DNA from 2 places in the Thauera sp. AutoDN2 genome. Region 2 is predicted to be linked to the other one. Evidence: predicted binding sites of a transcription regulator. Region 2 holds the regulator's gene; the other holds the start of a gene.
What was found. The regulator LexA, encoded in region 2, represses DNA repair genes until DNA is damaged. The targets are predictions, from matches to a motif close to ACTGTATNTANATACAGT.
Positions count from the first base shown of each region.

Region 1: a site for LexA is predicted at 1,595-1,612, ahead of ACPT9U_RS16680 (error-prone DNA polymerase). Genes of this name have one in related genera too.

Region 1 is NZ_JBNCAR010000052.1:1,453-4,845, reverse strand. Features, by position in the region: gene ACPT9U_RS16680 (error-prone DNA polymerase) at 1-1,589, opposite strand, end outside; gene ACPT9U_RS16675 (ABC transporter substrate-binding protein) at 1,788-2,759, shown strand; gene ACPT9U_RS16670 (ABC transporter permease) at 2,859-3,393, shown strand, end outside.
Region 2 is NZ_JBNCAR010000003.1:77,332-80,724, reverse strand. Features, by position in the region: gene ACPT9U_RS03040 (ABC transporter ATP-binding protein) at 1-77, opposite strand, end outside; gene ACPT9U_RS03035 (FKBP-type peptidyl-prolyl cis-trans isomerase) at 49-537, opposite strand; gene ACPT9U_RS03030 (peroxiredoxin) at 512-1,009, opposite strand; gene ACPT9U_RS03025 (hypothetical protein) at 1,202-1,417, shown strand; gene lexA (transcriptional repressor LexA) at 1,419-2,027, shown strand; gene imuA (translesion DNA synthesis-associated protein ImuA) at 2,053-2,937, shown strand; gene ACPT9U_RS03010 (Y-family DNA polymerase) at 2,838-3,393, shown strand, end outside.

The sequences.
Region 1 (3,393 bases), on a different contig from region 2:
CGGCGGGTGACCGGGCTGGCGGGGTCGAGCCCGACCTCGGCGAGGCGCTCGGGCAGGATGCGGTGGCCGTCGAACCAGTGATGCGCGCGGGTGAGGCGCTCGATCAGCGCCTCGTCCAGACCGAGCGCGCGGCCGACGTCGCGCAGCGCGCTGCGGGCGCGGTAGCGGATCACGGTGGCGGCGAGTGCGGCGCGGTCCCGGCCGTACTTGCGGTAGATGTACTGGATGACCTCTTCGCGGCGGTCGTGTTCGAAGTCGACGTCGATGTCGGGCGGCTCGTTGCGCTCGCGCGAGATGAAGCGTTCGACCAGCATGATGCCGAGCTGCGGGTCGACTTCGGTGATGCCGAGCGCCCAGCACACCACCGAGTTGGCCGCCGAGCCGCGCCCCTGGCACAGGATGCCGGCGATGCGGGCGAAGCGGACGATGTCGTGCACGGTGAGGAAATAGGGCTCGTAGCCGAGCTCGGCGATCAGTGCCAACTCGTACTCGATCTGCGTGCGTACCGAAGCCGGCGCGGGGTCGTCGGCGGGCTGGGGCGGCGTGGCGGTGGGTGCCGGGGTTGCGATGCGCAGCGGCGCCGGCGGGTCGGTGCACGGGGCCGTGGACGACGCATGGCCGGCGCAGGCTGGTGGCACGGGTGCCACGGTGTTACCGGCGCGAACGGAGACCTGCGCGCCGAAGCGCCACATCAGCCCGCCTTCGACCAGGCGGCGCAGCCAGCTCGCCGGAGTTTCGCCGGCGGGGACGAGTTCGGCCGGGTATTCGTAGCGCAGCTCGTCCAGGCTGAAGCCGCAGCGCGCGGCCACGGCGAGGGTTTCGGCCAGCAGTGCGGGCGGGTAGCGGCTGGCGAGCGTGGCGTGATCGTGCAGGCGGCGTTCGCCGTTGGGCGCGAGCGCCAGGCCGGCTTCAGCCACGCTGCAGTGCAGGCGCAGCGCAGTCATCACATCGGCCAGCGGGCGGCGGGCGGCCTCGTGCATCAGCGCGCCGCTGGCGGCGACCAGCGGCAGGCCGGCGCTGCCGGCGATGTGATCCAGCCAGTGCAGGCGGCGGTCGTCCACGCCGTCGAGCAGGGCCGTCATCACGATCCAGCTGCGGCCGGGAAACAGCGTGCCCAGCCAGCGCGCGTCGGCGGCGAGCGCTGCCGCCGCCTCGTCCAGCCCATGCAGGGGCGGAAAATGCGGCGGTGGCACGAGCAGGGCCAGGCAGTCGTCGAGACGCTGCGCAGGGTCGGCTTCGAGCATTTCCCGGTCGATGTGGTAACACCCCTTGTCGGCCGCACGCCGGGCCTGGGTGATGAGCCGCGAGAGCTGGCCGTAGCCCCGCCGGTTCGCGGCCAGCAGCACGACGTGGGGCCCATCCGCGAGCTGGAACTCGCTGCCGATGATCAGCTTCGGACGGTCTTTGACGGGCATCTCCTGCAGTGCACGATGCGCGCGCACCACGCCGGCCAGCGAGCATTCGTCGGTGATCGCGATTGCCGCATAGTCCAAGGCCGCAGCCCGCTCGATGAGCTCCTCGGGGTGCGAGGCGCCGCGCTGGAAGCTGAAGTTGCTCAGGCAGTGAAGTTCGGCATACGGGATGGGCATGCAAAACTGTAAATAAATACAGTTTTTCTCGCAAGGCTTACGGCTGATCGTGAATGCTGGACACTGTCTTGGGGTCTACCGCAGTCGCATGTGCCAAGTGCGCTGTTAAACTCTCGGACTCGTTCGCCTTTCCTGTCGCGGTCGCCGATCGCGTATGTCCTTCACTGCCCGGCCGGCATGGCCGTCAAGGAGTCCTTCATGAGCTTCACCAAGTCCCGCAAGGTGCTGTTCGGCGCGCTGGCGCTCGCTTTCGCCGTTTCGAGCCCGGTGTACGCGCAGCAGAAGTCGGTCGCCATCACCGCGATCGTCGAGCATCCGGCCCTCGACGCGGTCCGGGATGGCGTCAAGGAGGCGCTCGCGGCCGCGGGCTACGAGGACGGCAAGAACCTCAAGTGGCAGTACCAGAGCGCCCAGGGGAACACCGGCACCGCGGCACAGATCGCGCGTAAGTTCGTCGGCGACAAGTCCGATGTGATCGTCGCCATCGCCACGCCCTCGGCGCAGGCCGTGGCAGCCGCGACCAAGGATATCCCCCTCGTGTTTTCGGCGGTGACCGATCCCGTGGCCGCCAAGCTGGTGCCTTCGATGCAGCCCTCGGGCACCAATATCACGGGGGTGTCGGATGCGCTCGAGCTCGACAAGCAGATCGAACTGATCAAGCGTGTGGCGCCCGCTGCCAAGCGCGTGGGCATGGTGTTCAACCCAGGCGAGGCCAACTCGGTCGTGGTGCTCGAGCAGATGCGCGAGCTTCTGCCCAAGCACGGCATGAGCCTGGTCGATGCCGCTGCGCCGCGTTCGGTGGATGTCGGCTCGGCTGCGCGCAGCCTGATCGACAAGGTCGATGTGTTCTACACCAGCACCGACAACAACGTGGTGTCGGCCTACGAGGCGCTGGTCAAGGTCGGCATGGACGCCAAGATCCCGCTCGTGGCTGCCGACACCGACAGTGTCGCGCGTGGCGCGGTGGCCGCGTACGGCATGGACTACAAGGCCATTGGCGTGCAGACCGGCGAGATGGTTGTGCGCATCCTCAAGGGCGAGAAGGCGGGTGACATTGCCTTCGAGACCAGCAACAAGCTGTCCCTGCATGTGAACCCGGGCGCCGCGCAGAAGCAGGGCGTCACGCTGGCAGAAGACCTCGTCAAGGACGCGGCCAAAGTCATCGAGTAATCGCGTTCAGGCTCGGTCCAGGACCGGCCGGATCGCTCCGGCCGCCGCGGGCGCTCCTGTCAGGGCGCCCGCGTCGTCTTTCAATCAACGGTATTTCCCATGTCCCTCTACACCCTGCTCGGGGCGCTGGAGATCGGCCTGATCTTCAGTCTCGTCGCCCTCGGCGTGTACATCTCGTTCCGGCTGCTGCGCTTTCCTGACCTGACCGTGGATGGCAGCTTCCCGCTCGGCGGCGCGGTCGCCGCGACCATGATCGCCGCCGGCTACGATCCCTTCACCGCCACCATCGTGGCGACGCTCGCCGGTGCGGTCGCCGGACTGGTCACCGGCTGGCTCAACGTCAGCCTCAAGATCATGGACCTGCTCGCCAGCATCCTGATGATGATCGCGCTCTACTCGATCAACCTGCGCATCATGGGCAAGCCCAACGTGCCGTTGATCATGGAGCCCACTGTCTTCAACCTGCTGCAGCCCGAGGCGATGGCCGACTATGTGTTCCGCCCGCTGCTGCTGGTCTTTGTCGTGCTGGCGGTCAAGCTCGCCCTGGATGCCTACTTCGCCACCCAGAGCGGGCTGGCGATTCGCGCCACCGGCTCGAACGCGCGCATGGCGCGCGCACAGGGTGTCAACACCG
Region 2 (3,393 bases):
ATCTCCACGCTCAGGCCGGCGACCTGAAGCAGTGGAGATTCGGCGATATCAGTGGTGGTGATGTCCGCCCGGACCATGAACGTGGCCGTGGGAGAGCTCCTCGGCGCTGGCCGCCCGCACTTCAGCGACAGTGATGTCGAATACCAGCGCCACACCGGCCAGCGGGTGGTTTCCATCGACCACGACCTTGCCGTCGGCGATGTCGGTGATGCGGTAGACCATGTCTTCCTCGCCGTCGTCCGAGACGCGCTCGAAGCTCATGCCCACCTCGATGTTGTCCGGGAAGAGCTTGGCGTCCTCGACCAGGACCAGCTCCTCGTCGTAGTCGCCGAAGGCATCCTCGGGCTGCAGCTTGACCTGCAGTTGCTCACCGAGCTTCCGGCCATGCAGCGCTTCTTCAAGCACCGGGAAGATGCCGTCGTAGCCGCCATGCAGATACACCAGCGGGTGCTGCCCGTCGTCGATGACGCTGCCTTCCGGATCGCGCACGGTGTACTGTAGCGTGACCACGCTATTTTTTACGATTTCGTTTTGCATTTCGGGGTTCCAGTTCCTTGACCAGTTCGAAAACCGCGGCGGCGTGGCCACGGGGTGTCACATCGTAGAGCGCGTGGCGAATGCAGCCTTCCTTGTCGATGATGAAGGTCGATCGCCGCACACCCATCTTCTTCACGCCGTCGACTTCCCGTTCCTGCCAGACACCGTAGAGACGGCACGCCTCGGTATCCGCATCGGAGAGCAGACGGATCGACAAACCTTCCTGGTCACGAAACTCGGCGTGCGTCAGACAATCGTCCGGACTCACGCCGACCACGATGCAGTCGAAAAGGGCGAACTCGTCCTCGTGGTCGCTGAAATCTGCGGCCTGGAGCGTGCAGCCCGGGGTCTTGTCGCGGGGGTAGAAGTAAAGAACGACATGATGCTTGCCGACCTCCGACGCGAGGTCGAAAATTTCCATGTCGGCATCAGGCAACGTAAAGGCGGGGGCGGTATCTCCGCTTTTGAGCATGTGTTCTCCGTGATGAGGGGCGGATTCTAGCCGAGAGCCCCGGCCAACACTACCGACGCTGGCCAGGACAGCTTCCGGAAACTGCGCCAGCCGGGCAGGCAGACGCGTCCCTTGTCGTATGGTTCGTTTCGGTGCGCACCTGCAGCCACGCCCGAGACTGAAGCAATAGCCCATATCGGGCGCAGGCTCAAGATGCAGCGCATCATTGCCTCGAACAGCCAGGAGAACCGCACCATGCCGAAAGCCGCCCCGCACCGTTCTTTCCAGAACCTGCCCGAGACCATGCATGCGATGGTGCTGGACCACCCGGGGGGCTGGAATTGCGCCCACTGCGGTTTCTGGTTTCTGCCTTACCGCTTGCTCTCGGCGCACAACTGTTTAAAATTACAGCCATCCATTGGAGGCTGACATGAGCGCCCGTAGCGAAAACCTTACCGCACGCCAGCAGGAAATCCTCGACTTCATCCGTGCCACCGTCGAATCCGAGGGCCGCCCGCCCACGCGCGCCGAAGTGTGCACCGCCTTCGGCTTCCGCTCGCCCAACGCCGCCGAGACCCATCTGCGCGCACTCGCCGCCAAGGGCGCCATCCTGCTCGAGGAAGGCCGCGCCCGCGGCATCCGCCTCGCCGAGGCGCTCGGACTGCCACTGGTTGGGCGGGTTGCCGCGGGCAGTCCAATCCTCGCCGCCGAGCATGTCGAAGCGCGCTTCCAGCTCGACCCTACCCTCTTCTCGCCAAAGGCCGACTACCTGCTGCGCGTGCGCGGCATGAGCATGCGCGATGCCGGCATCCTCGACGGCGACCTCATCGCCGTGCACCGCAGTACCGAGGCGCGCAACGGCCAGATCGTGGTCGCCCGCGTCGACGACGACGTCACGGTCAAAACCTTGCAGCGCAAGGGCCCGGTGGTCGAACTCCTGCCGGCAAACCCGGACTACACGCCCATCGTCGTCGACACCCGCCAGGCGCCCGTGGTGATCGAAGGCATCATGGTCGGGCTGATCCGCAAGGATCACTGACGTCGATTCCGATGGCGCGACCACCATGGCCATCCCGCTTCGCCACGCCGGGGACGCGCCGCAGCATGCCTCCCTGCCTGCGCCCCCCTCTGTGCGCCCTTCTGCATCCTCGCCCCTTTCCCTGTCCGCCGGCACGGATGCGCTCGCCAATGCGCTCGCCAAGCTGCCGGCCGGCAGTGTCTGGCAAGCAAACCAGCTTGCACAGGGGCGGGCACGGGTGCTTCCGAGCGGCTTCGCCGAGCTTGATGCGGCGCTGCCGGGTGGCGGCTGGCCAGCCGGCGCGCTGATCGAACTGCTGTGCAACCGCCCCGGCGTCGGGGAGCTCTCCCTGCTCCTGCCCCTGTTGCGCCGCGTGACACAGACCCAATGGGTGATCTGGATTGCTCCGCCCCTGCTGCCTTACGCCCCTGCACTGGCACACGCAGGCGTACCCCTGTCACGCCTGCTGCTGGTGCGCACCCGCAGCCGCCAGAATCTGCTCTGGGCCGCACGCCAGGCGACCGCTTCGGGCAACTGCGCATGCGTGCTTGCATGGGCCCTGCAGGGAGATAACACCGCACTCAGACGCCTGCAACTCGCAGCCGAGGAAAGCGCCACCCCCATTTTTCTTTTTCGTCCGCACAGCACGGCGCAGCATTCATCGCCCGCGCCACTGCGCCTGGCGCTTGCCGCACATGATCAGGGCCTGCAGATCCATGTGCTCAAGCGGCGTGGCCCGCCTCTCGCGGAGCCGTTGTTGTTGAACCTGCATGCCGCCGGCGGGCCGGAGCCGCCTGCCGCCGCTCCGATCACCGGGACCGCACCTGAAGCATGGGCGAACGAGACACCTGGGAACGGGCCGCCCCGGGCTACCGCAGGGTCGCCGGGGGTGGCTGCCCCCACTTCACCCCCCCTGACCCTGGTCCGCTGAGCCTGCGCGCCATGCTGTGGCTCGCCATCGTACTGCCCGAGTTGCCCTTGCAGGTCTTCACCCGCGCCATGTCCTCGCCGCAGCCGCTCGCAGTCGCCTCTCCGCCCCCGCGTGCGCAGCTGATCGCCGCGAATGCCCCTGCGCGTGCGCTCGGCATCGTGCCGGGGCTACGCCCGGCCAGTGCGCTGAGCCTGCTTCCCGTGCTTTCGCTGCGCGCGCGCGCGCCGGCACGCGAGCGTGCCGCGCTGGAAGAGATCGCCCTCTGGGCTGCACGCTTCACCCCACGCATCAGCCTGGCACCACCGGATGCTGTGCTGCTCGAGGTGTCCACAACACTACGCCTGTTCGGCGGTACGCACCGGATCGCGCACGAACTGGAGCAGGCACTGCGCACGCTCGGGTTCGAGGCACGGCTCGCCTGTGCGCCAACGCCTCTCGCCGCCCACTGGTTCGCCC